Variovorax paradoxus: one gene and its partner. Each later gene encodes a partner of the first gene's protein in a complex. Links are inferred from orthologs where the notes say so. Each region holds a gene or a part of one and is shown on either strand. Other genes may lie near its edges. The genes, in order: sbcB and ssb.

Region 1 (6,307 bases):
TCGATGGCCGCGGTGTTTGTGGGGTTTATTCCCGCGATCTGGCGGCCACCAAGGTCAATCAGGTGATGGAGGCGGCGCACCAGGCCGGGCATCCGCTGCAGTGCGTGAGCGAGCCTGTTGCGTGAACCAGTTGAATTGCGCAAGCTCCAACCCATCTGAGAACTTATTTACAGCAAGGCAAAAGGAAATCACATGATTGCCCAGGAACTGGAAGTCAGCTTGCACATGGCCTTCGTCGAGGCCAGGCAGCAGCGCCACGAGTTCATCACCGTGGAGCATCTGTTGCTCGCTTTGCTGGACAACCCGAGCGCCGCAGAGGTTCTGCGCGCCTGCTCGGCCAACGTCGACGACCTGCGGGCGTCGCTCACCAACTTCATCAAGGACAACACGCCGCAAGTGGCGGGTACCGACGATGTCGACACCCAGCCCACGCTGGGTTTCCAGCGCGTCATCCAGCGCGCCATCATGCATGTGCAGTCCACCGGCAACGGCAAGAAGGAAGTCACCGGCGCCAACGTGCTGGTCGCGATCTTCGGCGAAAAGGATTCGCATGCGGTGTACTACCTCCACCAGCAAGGCGTGACCCGCCTGGACGTGGTGAACTTCATTGCCCACGGCATCAAGAAGAGCGATCCGCCTGAGGCCGTCAAGGGCAGCAGCGAATCGTCTTCGGGCGAGGGCGAAGAGGGCGGCGGCGAAAAGAACGAGAAGGCTTCGCCTCTCGAGCAGTTCACGCAGAACCTCAACCAGCTCGCCAAGGACGGCAAGATCGATCCGCTGATCGGCCGCGAATACGAGGTCGAGCGCGTCATCCAGATTCTCTGCCGCCGGCGCAAGAACAACCCGCTGCTTGTGGGTGAGGCCGGCGTGGGTAAGACCGCCATCGCCGAAGGCCTGGCCTGGCGCATCACGCAGACCGACGTGCCTGAAATCCTGGCCGAGGCGCAGGTGTACTCGCTCGATATGGGCGCGTTGCTGGCCGGCACCAAGTACCGCGGTGATTTCGAGCAGCGCCTGAAGGGCGTGCTCAAGTCGCTGAAGGACAAGCCGAACGCCATCCTGTTCATCGACGAGATCCATACGCTCATTGGTGCGGGTGCGGCCTCGGGCGGCACGCTCGATGCGTCCAACCTGCTCAAGCCGGCGCTCTCGAGCGGCCAACTCAAGTGCATCGGCGCCACAACGTTCAGCGAATACCGCGGCATCTTCGAGAAGGATGCGGCCCTGTCGCGTCGCTTCCAGAAGGTCGACGTGGTCGAGCCGACGGTGCAGGAAACCGTCGACATCCTGAAGGGCCTGAAGTCGCGCTTCGAAGAACACCATGGCGTCAAGTACGCGGTGGCGGCACTGCAGGCAGCGGCCGAGCTGAGCGCCAAGTACATCAACGACCGCCACCTGCCCGACAAGGCCATCGACGTGATCGACGAGGCCGGTGCTGCGCAGCGCATCCTGCCCGCGAGCAAGCGCAAGAAGACCATCAGCAAGTCCGAGGTCGAGGACATCGTCGCGAAGATCGCGCGCATTCCCCCGGCCAACGTCAGCAACGACGACCGCGGCAAGCTGCAGACGATCGAGCGCGACTTGAAGAGCGTGGTGTTCGGCCAGGACAAGGCACTCGAGGTGCTGGCGTCCGCCGTGAAGATGGCGCGTTCGGGCCTTGGCCGCGAAGACAAGCCGATCGGTTCGTTCCTGTTCAGCGGCCCCACGGGCGTGGGCAAGACCGAAGCGGCCAAGCAACTCGCCTACATCATGGGCATCGAGTTGATCCGCTTCGACATGTCGGAGTACATGGAGCGCCATGCGGTGAGCCGCCTGATCGGCGCGCCTCCGGGCTATGTCGGGTTCGACCAGGGCGGTCTCCTGACCGAAGCCATCACGAAGAAGCCGCACGCGGTGCTGCTGCTCGACGAAATCGAGAAGGCGCACCCGGACATCTTCAACGTGCTGCTGCAGGTCATGGACCACGGCACCCTGACGGACAACAACGGACGCAAGGCCGACTTCCGCAACGTGATCATCGTAATGACCACCAACGCGGGCGCCGAGACCATGAACAAGGCGACCATCGGCTTTACCAACCCGCGCCAGGCGGGCGACGAAATGGCCGACATCAAGCGCCTGTTCACGCCGGAGTTCCGCAACCGCCTGGACGCGACCGTGAGCTTCAAGGCGCTGGACGAGCAGATCATCCTGCGCGTTGTCGACAAGTTCCTGCTCCAGCTCGAAACGCAGCTGGCCGAGAAGAAGGTCGACGTCACGTTCAGCGACGGCTTGCGCAAGCACCTGGCGAAGAAGGGCTTCGATCCGCTGATGGGTGCGCGCCCGATGCAGCGCCTGATCCAGGACACGATCCGTCGTGCACTGGCCGACGAGCTGCTGTTCGGTCGACTCATCGATGGTGGCCGCCTGTCGGTCGACATCGACGACCAGGGCGAAGTGCAGCTGGACATCCAGCCGCTGCCCAAGAAGGAAGGCAAGTCCAAGCCTGAAGCCGAAGAGGCTGCGGCAGGATAAAGAAGCGGGGCCGGCAGAGCCGGTTCCGCGGTATTCCTGGCAACACTGAAAAGGCCGGTAGCATTCGCTGCCGGCCTTTTTGTTTGGGGCCGGAAATTAGCCGCACACAAGCTTCACCTTGATTCTTCCCGAGCTCAGCCAGGATTGGAAAACCGGCCTCTCCCTGGCGTGGAGCGGCTATATCGCCGTGCTCTCGGTCTGGATCGTGATGCAGAAGCGCGCGCCGGTGTCCACCATGAGCTGGATCCTGTCGCTGGCGCTGTTGCCGTTCGCAGGCTTCGTCATCTATTACTTCCTGGGGCCGCAGCGCTTGCGCAAGCAGCGGGTCAAGCGCCTGCGCAGCCGTGCCAAGGCCCACACGCAGGGCGAGCTGGCGCGGCTGAGGGACGCCGCAGAGAATGCGCCGCCGGCGCTGCAGCAGATAGCGAGGCTGTGTACCGCCGCCTGCGGGCTGCCGGTTTCCAGCGCCACGGGCGTGGCACTGCTTTCGGGTGGTGCACGCACCTTCGACGCCATCTTCGATGCGGTGCGCGAGGCGCAAGACCACATCCATCTCGAGTACTACATCTTCGAGCCCGACAAGATCGGCACCGCGCTGCGCGACCTTTTGGTGGAACGTGCCAGGCAGGGCGTGGCGGTGCGGCTTTTGCTCGACGCGCTAGGCTCGAAGCGCATCGGCCGCAAATTCATGGCGCCGCTTGTTGCCGCGGGCGTGGAGGTTGCGCTGTTCCACGACACACGCATCGGCCGGCGCCTGCGGCCGGTAACCAACTACCGCACCCACCGCAAGATCGTGGTGTGCGACGGCCGCGTGGGTTTTACCGGCGGCGTCAACATCACCGACGAGGAAGACAAGCGCACGCGGCCAGACGCCTACCACGACGTGCACCTGCGCATCGAAGGCAGCGCGGTGCGCTGGCTCCAGACCACCTTTCTCGAAGACTGGGCCTACGCCACCGGCGAAGACCTTCGCAACATGGATCACCTGATGGGCGCCATGCTGCCGCCGGTGGAGGCGGGCGACATTCCTGTGCAAATTGTGACCAGCGGGCCGGACAACATGCTCGAGCCCATCCACCGCATGCACGTGGAGGCCATTCATTCGGCCAGCGAACGCGCCTGGCTCACCACCCCGTACTTCGTGCCTGGCGAGCCCGCCATGATGGCACTCACCAGCGCGGCGCTACGCGGCGTGGACGTGCGCCTTCTGGTGCCGCGCCGCAGCGATTCGGCCATTGTGAGCGCCGCTGCGCGCTCCTATTTCGACGAACTGATCGCGGCCGGCGTGAAGGTGTGGGAGTACAAGGCCCGCATGCTGCACTCCAAGACCTTGGTGGTCGACGACCATTGCGCGATGATCGGTACCGCAAATTTCGACAACCGCAGCTTCAGGCTCAATTTCGAGGTGAGCGCGGTGGTCTACGGGCCCGAGCTGGCGCGCCCCCTAGCGGCGCAGTTCGAGACTGACCTCCACAGTTCCGGCGCGGTGCGCGCCAACCGCCCGCAGAGTTTCTGGCGCCGCCTCGGCGACGCAATTGCACGATTGTTTTCTCCCTTGCTCTGAATGAACCACACCTTTCTCTGGCACGACTACGAAACCTTCGGTGCCGTGCCGCGCCGCGACCGGCCTTCGCAGTTCGCCGCCATTCGCACCGACGCAGAGCTGAACGAAATCGGCGAGCCGCTGATGATCTACTGCAAGCCGGCGCCCGATTACCTGCCCAGCCCCGAAGCCTGCCTGATCACGGGCATCACACCGCAGGTGTGCCTTGAGCGCGGTGTTCCCGAGCACGCCTTCGCCGCGCAGATCGAGAAGGCCTTCTCTCAGCCCGGCACCATCGGCGTGGGCTACAACACCATCCGCTTCGACGACGAGGTCACGCGCTTCCTGTTCTGGCGCAACCTCATCGACCCCTATGCGCGTGAATGGCAGAACGACTGCGGCCGGTGGGACCTGCTCGACGTGGTGCGCCTGACCTACGCGCTGCGGCCCGACGGCATCGAGTGGCCGAAGAAGGAAGACGGCAAGCCCAGCTTCAAGCTCGAAGACCTGGCGCGGGCCAACGGATTGCTGCATGAAGCGGCGCACGATGCGCTTTCCGACGTGCGCGCCACCATCGCGCTGGCCCGGCTCATTCGCGACCGCCAGCCCAAGCTCTTCGAATTCGCCTTCGGCCTGCACAAGAAAGACCGCGTGGCCAGCGAGCTCGGCCTGCCGGCCATGCGGGACACGGCCAAGCCTTTCCTGCACGTCTCGGGCATGTTCCCGGTCGAGCGCGGGTGCCTCAGCGTGATGTGGCCGCTTGCGAGCCATCCGACCAACAAGAACGAGCTGCTCGCGTGGGACCTGGCCCACGACCCGAGCGAGCTGCGCGACATCGATGTCGATACCCTGCGCCTGCGCCTCTTCACCCGCACCGCCGACCTGCCCGAAGGTGTGGTCCGCCTGCCGGTGAAAGGCATTCACCTCAACAAGTCGCCGATGGTCGTCGGCAATCTGCGTACGCTGGCGCCCGCCATGGCCGAGCGCTGGAACGTCGATCTCGACGCGGCCATGCGCCACGCAGCCATCGCGCGCGACCTGCCCGACATGAGCGCCATCTGGTCGCAGGTGTACGCCCGTCCCAAGGAGGCCACGCCCGACGTGGACGAAGACCTGTACGGCGGCTTCGTCGGCAATGCGGACAGGCGCCGCCTGAACCAGCTGCGCGCGCTATCGCCCGAGGAACTCGCGAAGGACCGTACCGGTTTCGACGACGGACGCCTCGAGGAAATCCTCTTCCGCTACCGGGCGCGCAACTGGCCGGAGCTGCTCAGCCCTGAGGAAACCGAACGCTGGGAGGCGCTGCGCGTTGCGCGGCTGTTCAAAGGCGAGGGCGGGGCGCGCACCATCGAGATGCTGTTCAGCGAAGTCGATGCGCTGTCCGAAACCGCCGACGAGCGCGGCGAAGAAATCCTGGGCGCGCTCTACGAGTACGCCGAGGCCATCGCTCCGGAAGCCTGAGGCACCAACCCCCGGCGAACCGCACCATGCGTCCGATCGTCACCCGCCTGCGCCTTGCAGCTTCGGCCGCAACGCTTGCCATGCTCGCCGGTTGCAGCACCCTGCCAACTGCGCCCGGTTCCTCCACGGCCTGCGCAGCCGGCTTCGACGCTTTCGAACGCGACACTCTGTACTTCGGCCGCGCCATTCCCGCCGGCGGGCAGGTGTCGAACGCGCAGTGGGCCGCTTTCCTCGATTCGGTAGTGACCCCGGTCTTTCCGAAGGGCCTTACGGTCGTCGATGCGGCAGGGCAGTGGCGCGGCGCATCGGGCGGCGTGGTGCGCGAGCCCTCCAAGCTTGTGGTGCTGCTGCACCCGCGCAGCGCCGAGGACGATGCCGCCATCGCCCGGATCATCGACACCTACAGGCAGCGCTTCGGCCAGGAGGCCGTGCTGCAGGAAAGGCAGTCGGTCTGTGTTCGCTTCTGAAAACGAAAACGACTGCAACGCCGTCCGGCGGCTTGTGCCGGCCGACGCTACGGCCTACCGCGCCTTGATGCTCGACGCCTATGCCACGCACCCCAGCGCCTTCACCACCACGGTGGAAGAGCGCTCTGGATTGCCGGTTGAGTGGTGGGAGGAACGGCTGGGTTCGGATGCAAACGAGGCCAGCGTGGTCTATGGCGCCTTCGACGAGGCGGGCGTGCTGGTGGGCGCGGCGGGCTTGAGCTTCGAAGCGCGGCAGCGTGCCCGCCACAAGGCCACGCTCTTCGGCATGGCCGTGGCGGCTTCCGCGCGCCGCGCCGGTTTC
Region 2 (6,105 bases), 2.7 Mb from region 1 along the record:
CTCCTTGTCGGGCGCTCCCTCGGCGCCCAGCTCCAGCGCAATGGCGCGGCCTTCTGCAAGACGCAGCGCCGCCTCGAAGCTCTCGGCCAGGCGCTGCTGCATGTCGGGGCGCGCGCGCAGCCGGTCGATCACCACGTCGATGTCGTGCTTCTCGGTCTTCTTGAGCTTGGGCAGGTCGTTGTATTCGTAGGTTTGCCCGTCGACGCGGAAGCGCACGTAGCCGGCGGCCTGCATTTCGGCGAAGAGCTCCAGGAACTCGCCTTTCTTCTCGCGCGCCACGGGCGCGAGGATCATCAGGCGCGGCTCATTGGCAATGGCAAGCGTGGCATCGACCATTTGCGACACCGTTTGCGCCTGCAGCGGCAGGTGGTGCTCGGGGCAGTAGGGCGTGCCGGCGCGTGCATAAAGCAGGCGCAGGTAGTCGTGGATCTCGGTCACCGTGCCCACGGTGGAGCGCGGGTTGTGGCTGGTGGCCTTCTGCTCGATGCTGATGGCGGGCGAGAGGCCCTCGATCACGTCGACGTCGGGCTTGTCCATGAGCTGCAGAAACTGCCGCGCATAGGCCGAGAGGCTTTCCACGTAGCGCCGCTGCCCTTCGGCATACAGCGTGTCGAAAGCCAGGCTCGACTTGCCCGAGCCCGACAGGCCGGTGATGACCACCAGCTTGTTGCGCGGAATGTCGAGGTCGACGTTCTTCAGGTTGTGGGTGCGCGCACCGCGGATGCTGATGCGCTGCTGCGCGAGCACGGCGCCCAGGTAGGCGTCGCGTTCCGGGTTGTCAGTTGCGGGGGATTTCAAGGGTTCGATCGTCCGAGGGCAACCGAACATGATAGTCCGCCCTGCATTTCATGGCGAGGGGGCGGGTTGAGAGGCTTTCTCCGCGGGAGCTTCGGGCCCCGGCCGGTGCACCGGTGCGGTGCTGCCGATGGCCCGGCCGACCATGTGCTCGGCCAATGTCTCGTAGAGCGGGCGGCTGATCATGCGGGAGACCAGGCTGGCCAGCATGGCCGAAGCCATGAGGCTCAGCACCATGGAATGGCCGTCGACCATTTCCATCACGATGATGAAGGCGGTGAGCGGTGCCTGCGTGACCGCGGCCAGGAAGCCGGCCATGCCCATCGCGATGAGTGCGGGCCCGAGGTCGCTGCCGGCCAGCCCGGCTACCGCATCGCCGATGCCCGCGCCAATGGACAGCGAAGGCGCGAAGATGCCGCCAGGCACGCCGCACCACGCGGTGAGCCAGGTGGCAATGAACTTGAGAGCGGTGTAGAGCGGTGTAAGTTCGTCATGGCCCTGCAGCATCTGCTTGACCGCTTCGGACCCCGCACCGAACGTGACCCCGCCCGTCACCAGCCCGATGACGGCCACCGCGAGCCCGCCGCAGGCCGCGAAGCGCACCGGAAAGCGTGCCCGCCAGCGGTTGAGCCGCCCGGCCGTGCCGGTCAGCGACGCAATCAGCAGGCGCGCGAACAGCCCGCCTGCCGCGCCGCTCAGCAACGCGACCAGCAGCCCGGGCCCGAGCACGTCCCAGCCCAGCCGCGGCACGCGGATCACGCCGAAGTAGCTGGTATTGCCGAATGCCGACACCGCCACCAGGCCCGCCAGCACGATGGCCGTGATGATCAGGCCGCTGGAGCGCGCCTCCAGCCGGCCCGACAGTTCTTCGATGGCGAACACCACGCCCGCCAGCGGCGCATTGAAGGCTGCCGCAATGCCCGCCGCCCCGCCCGCCACCAGCAGCGCGCGGGAGTCGATGGTGGTGTTGGGCGACAGCCAGCGCCGCGCATGCTGCATCACGCCCGCCGCAACCTGCACCGAGGGGCCTTCGCGCCCGATCGACAGCCCGGCCGCGAAGCCCGCAACGCCCAGCCCGATTTTTGCGACCGTCAGCCGGAGCGACGCGAAGACGAAGCGCCGCTCCTCCGGCAGCGCCGGATGCAGCGCCGCCTTGATCTGCGGAATGCCCGAACCGCCCGCACCCGGAAAGAAGCGCAGTGTGAACCACACGATGGCCGCGGTGACGAGCGGCGTGGTCAGCAGCACGGCCCAGGGCCACGCCTGGTAGAAGCGGTGGAACTGGCCGAAGACCCAGTCGCTGGCAACTGTGAAGCCCACCACGAAGAGGCCGGCCGCAATGGCGTAGCCGAGCACGATGGCACGGTCGAGCCAGATGCGGCCCCCGCGCAATTCGGCGCGCAAGTGCTCGAAAAAGTCAGGTTCTCTGTTCATGCGGAACGCCCATTCTGGCACCCGGAGGGGGTGGGGGCGGTTGCCTGGGGCACAATCGAGGGTTCCTTTCAACCTCCTCCTCCATCTACTTATCAGGGGCAGTGCATATGGCATCGGTCAATAAAGTCATCGTCGTCGGCAACCTGGGGCGCGACCCCGAAATGCGTACCTTCCCAAGCGGCGACCAGGTGGCAAACGTCACCGTGGCCACCACCGATCGCTGGAAAGACAAGCAAAGCGGCGAAATGCGCGAAGCCACCGAGTGGCACCGCATCGTTTTCAACGGCCGCCTGGCCGAAATTGCCGGCCAATACCTGCGCAAGGGCTCGCAGGTGTATGTCGAAGGCAGCCTGCGCACGCGCAAGTGGACCGACAAGGACGGCATAGAAAAGTACACCACCGAAATCCGCGCCGACCAGATGCAGATGCTGGGTAGCCGCCAGGGCCAGGGCGGCCCCTCGGGCGGTCCGGAGGACGACGGCGGTTATTCGCAGGGTGGCGGCGGTGGCGGCTACTCGCAAGGCGGTGGCGGTGGCGGCGGTGGCGGCGGTTATGCCCCCCGTGCACCCGCCGCGGCACCGCGCGCTCCGGCGGCGGCGCCGCGCCAGGCACCGGCCAAGTCGTCGTCGGGCTTCGACGACATGGATGACGACATTCCGTTCTGAAATCGATTCATCGGAATTTGCCGATCGAAAGCCTGCAGTTCATCGCTGCAGGCTTTTTTTCTGGAGCGCAGCCAGTCAGTAGGTCACCGTCACCCGCATCGCATTGCTGCCATCGCCGGCTGACGCCGCGGCTTGCGGTGGGGCGGAGCCTGTGGTCGCCGCCATCGCACCGATGACCCCTTGCCAGGCGGAAGCGAGGCTGTCGCGGCCGTCCGCATCGTTTCCGGCCACCATGAGCGTTGTCTCGCCGATCTTGTCGAAACGGTACTCGCGGCCCTTGATGGCCACCGACTTCATGTTGGTCCAGACGCGGTATTCATGCCCGCCCTTGACCGGTGTGACCTCGAGCACCTTGAAGGTCGGCAGAACGACCATCGAGATGGTGAAGCGGGCCGTGGAACTGTTCATGCCGTGCGTCGGCTCCGCGGAACTGAGCCGCAGCGGTAGCGGCAGCAAGAACAGCAGCATGCCGGCGGCAGCCAACGGTTGCGCTATTCGCGTCGGGCGCAGGGCAGTTGCACCTGCAGCGGACATGTTTCCGGACATTGGAACTCCTCCTCTCGTCGCAACCGGGTGGAGGGCATCGCATTGATGCCCTGTCCTGGTTTATCGGCAGAGTCGCGGGAAAATGAAGGCCGTCTGCGCCATTCTTTACCCATAACCTGCCAATGGCTAGCAGGTTTTTCCGCACCGGCTTGCTTGCCGGCGGAGTTCAGTAGGTCACGCTGACCGTCACCACGTCGCGGTAGTTGTCCGGCCGCACGTTGGCGTTGGTGCCGAGAACGCGTCCATACAAGGTCAGCGCCTGGGCGGCTCCGTTGCCTGTGCCCGCAGCAACGTTCCCGCCTGTGCCCGCGACGCTGCCCCAGACGGAATTGCGCGCGGCGTTGCGGTAGAGCTGATAGGGCACCGTCTCGGCGTTGCCGGGCACGCCGCCTGTCGGCGTCATCGTTCCTGCGCCGGTCGTCGAGCCATTCGAAGGCGTCAGCGCAACCGTGTACGGGGTGGGCGTGGTGCAGGTGACGTTGATCGTGCTGGTCTGGTCCCTGTCGGCTTGGCCCGGCAGGCCGTTGATGGTGCCGAAGTTCAGCGGGTCCGCGGTGACCAGGCAGCTCTTGGCGACTGTTGCGGTGACCAGGAAGGCGAACCTGCCGGGCTGTATGGTGTCGCAGGTCGCCGGCATGGCGGAAGTGCTCCTCGACAGCGTGATCGAGGTGTGGTCCCCGACGAAGTTGTCCTGGTACGAACCTGGAGGCACCGCGCCCTGGAGGGGGAGCAGTTCGCCGCGCATGGTGGTGCTTCCCGTCACCCGTCCGAGGCCGCCCGCAGTCGTACGGCGAGGAATGCTCATCGTGACGGAGAACGGGTTCGGCACCTGCGCGTTGCCGTTGGAGCCCCACACGGTGCCGCTCGTTGCCTGGTACAGCTGGAACCTCAATTGATTCCCGGCGGTGGTCTCCATCACTCGTGGATTGAAGTTCCCGAGGCCCTCGTTGCCGTCGCCGATGTTGAAGCAGACCCTGACCTGCTCGATGGCGGTGGTGCTGTCGTTGGTGCAGTTGTAGTTCAGCGTCGCGGTGGTGGGCGCCGCCGTGGCCCCGTTGACCAGCTCGACCGTGCCGAAGACCAGGTTCGTCATCGTCGCGTTGCAGCTGACCGCCGCCTGCGCGGGGCCCGCCGGCAGCCACCAGAGCAGCGCAAAGAGCAGGGGCAGGCCGAGGGCCTGCAAAGAGCGGGTCAGAAGGCTCATGGCGTCTTGGTCTCCTTGGCGCAGCGCAGCGGGCCGATCTGCGGAATTCCCGAGGCTTCCTTGCGATAGTCGAAGCTCGCGCGGCAGCGGCCAGAAGGCGTCTGTACGTCGAGCGTGTTCCGGGGCTGGAGCGATTCGAGGTACACCGCGCCGTCGAAGCCGACCAGGGCGGGCTCGCCGCCTTGGGCGTTGGCGCGCACGCGGCTGCCCAGCGGCAGGGGCTTGCCTGTCTCGTCCACCAGAATCAGTGCGGCCGCGCTGACCGGCGTGATGCCGAAGCGCACCAGCGTGCCGGCGCGGTCGCTCGGCGTGGCAATGGTCTTCACGCGTTCGATCCTCACGTCGGCGGGCAATTGCATCGGGTCGATGGAAAGCTGGTTGTTCTGATAGGCGCTGAGCGGGGCCACCAGCAACATGCCGTTGCCGTCGGTCGTGCCGATGTCCCGGTTCTCCAGCCTTACCGGTACGCCGGCGATGCCGTCGGTGGAGACCACCGCAAATGCGTCGTCGATGCGGCGGGCCGCGAACGGCTGGCCGCCCATGAACACGACCGAGCCGGTGGCTCCGGCATAGGCAAAACGGCTGTCGCCGAGCACGCTGATGCCGGCCATGGCGCGGCCGTAGCGGCCCAGGTAGTCGATCTCGGCCTGTCCGCCGTTCTGGCCCCCGCCCTGGCGCAGGCCGGCGCGCCAGCCGACACCGCCTTCGCCCGGCGTGGAGCTCTGCGCATCGACGGTGTAGATGTTGCGGTCGCGCTCGCGCTGAAGGCCGGCGCTGGCCGTGACGTTGCCGTCCAGCGCCCAGGTGAAGCCGACGAAGAGGCTGCGCTCGCGGCGGTCGTCGAGGTTCTGGTTCAGGCTGACGTTCACCGAGGCATTGCGGCCCACGCCCCTGAACCAATAGACGCTTGCCAGGCGCGTTGCCTGCTGCGCGGGATAGCGCAGGTAAAGATAGCTGAGGCCGAAGCTGCCGAAGCTGCCCGTGGTGTAGCCGATGGACGCGCGGCCCGAACCGCGCGGCGGCGGGCCGCCGTAGAGGGATGCAACGTCGCGGTATTCGCCGCGCGTGCGGGTGCCTTCGACGGCAAAGTTGAATTGGTTGTCGCGCCAGCTGTAGCCCAGGTTCATCAGGGAACCCTGCTCTCCGCCGTAGCTGCTGTGCGCCACGGCGCCTGCGACCACGCCGCTCTGCCCGAGCAGCCATGCGCCGCCGACGCCGCCCTTGACCAAGCCTCGAGTCGCCTCGCCATGCGCCTCCAGCGTGAAGCTGTTGCTCACACCGTAGCGCCAGGTGCCGCTGGCCGCGGCGTCGCTGCCGTAGTCGAAGGAGCGCAGGCCGTAGCTCTTGCGCACCATGCCGAGATCGACAGACCAGTCGGAAAGGCCCGCCTGCAGCAGCCGCTGCGTGTCGTAGAGCGAAAAATCGAGCGTTGTTGCGCGGCCGAAGGCGTCGGTGAGCACC

What was found.
Region 2: the proteins of sbcB (region 1) and ssb are in contact, whole or in part, in a crystal structure (PDB 3C94), measured with the Escherichia coli proteins. The link is inferred for Variovorax paradoxus from one-to-one orthologs.

The regions. Positions count from the first base shown.
Region 1 is NZ_CP046622.1:3,173,937-3,180,243, reverse strand. The notes cover bases 3,299-6,298. They hold sbcB (exodeoxyribonuclease I), read left to right. Parts: upstream 3,299-4,078; coding sequence 4,079-5,518; downstream 5,519-6,298. Other genes in these bases: GOQ09_RS14695 (GNAT family N-acetyltransferase), read left to right, coding at 5,972-6,298; GOQ09_RS14700 (DUF3574 domain-containing protein), read left to right, coding at 5,545-5,985; cls (cardiolipin synthase), read left to right, coding at 3,299-4,078. Also shown: ATP-dependent Clp protease adapter ClpS, read left to right, coding at 1-125; ATP-dependent Clp protease ATP-binding subunit ClpA, read left to right, coding at 193-2,514; more of cls, read left to right, coding at 2,633-3,298; more of GOQ09_RS14695, read left to right, coding at 6,299-6,307. UniProt on the Escherichia coli protein: Degrades single-stranded DNA (ssDNA) in a highly processive manner.
Region 2 is NZ_CP046622.1:444,416-450,520, forward strand. What follows is about bases 1,318-4,115. They hold ssb (single-stranded DNA-binding protein), read left to right. Parts: upstream 1,318-2,336; coding sequence 2,337-2,894; downstream 2,895-4,115. Other genes in these bases: GOQ09_RS02095 (chloride channel protein), read right to left, coding at 1,318-2,229; GOQ09_RS02105 (hypothetical protein), read right to left, coding at 2,970-3,440; GOQ09_RS02110 (Csu type fimbrial protein), read right to left, coding at 3,607-4,115. Also shown: excinuclease ABC subunit UvrA, read right to left, coding at 1-828; more of GOQ09_RS02095, read right to left, coding at 847-1,317; more of GOQ09_RS02110, read right to left, coding at 4,116-4,644; GOQ09_RS02115 (fimbria/pilus outer membrane usher protein), read right to left, coding at 4,641-6,105. UniProt on the Escherichia coli protein: Plays an important role in DNA replication, recombination and repair. Binds to ssDNA and to an array of partner proteins to recruit them to their sites of action during DNA metabolism. Acts as a sliding platform that migrates on DNA via reptation.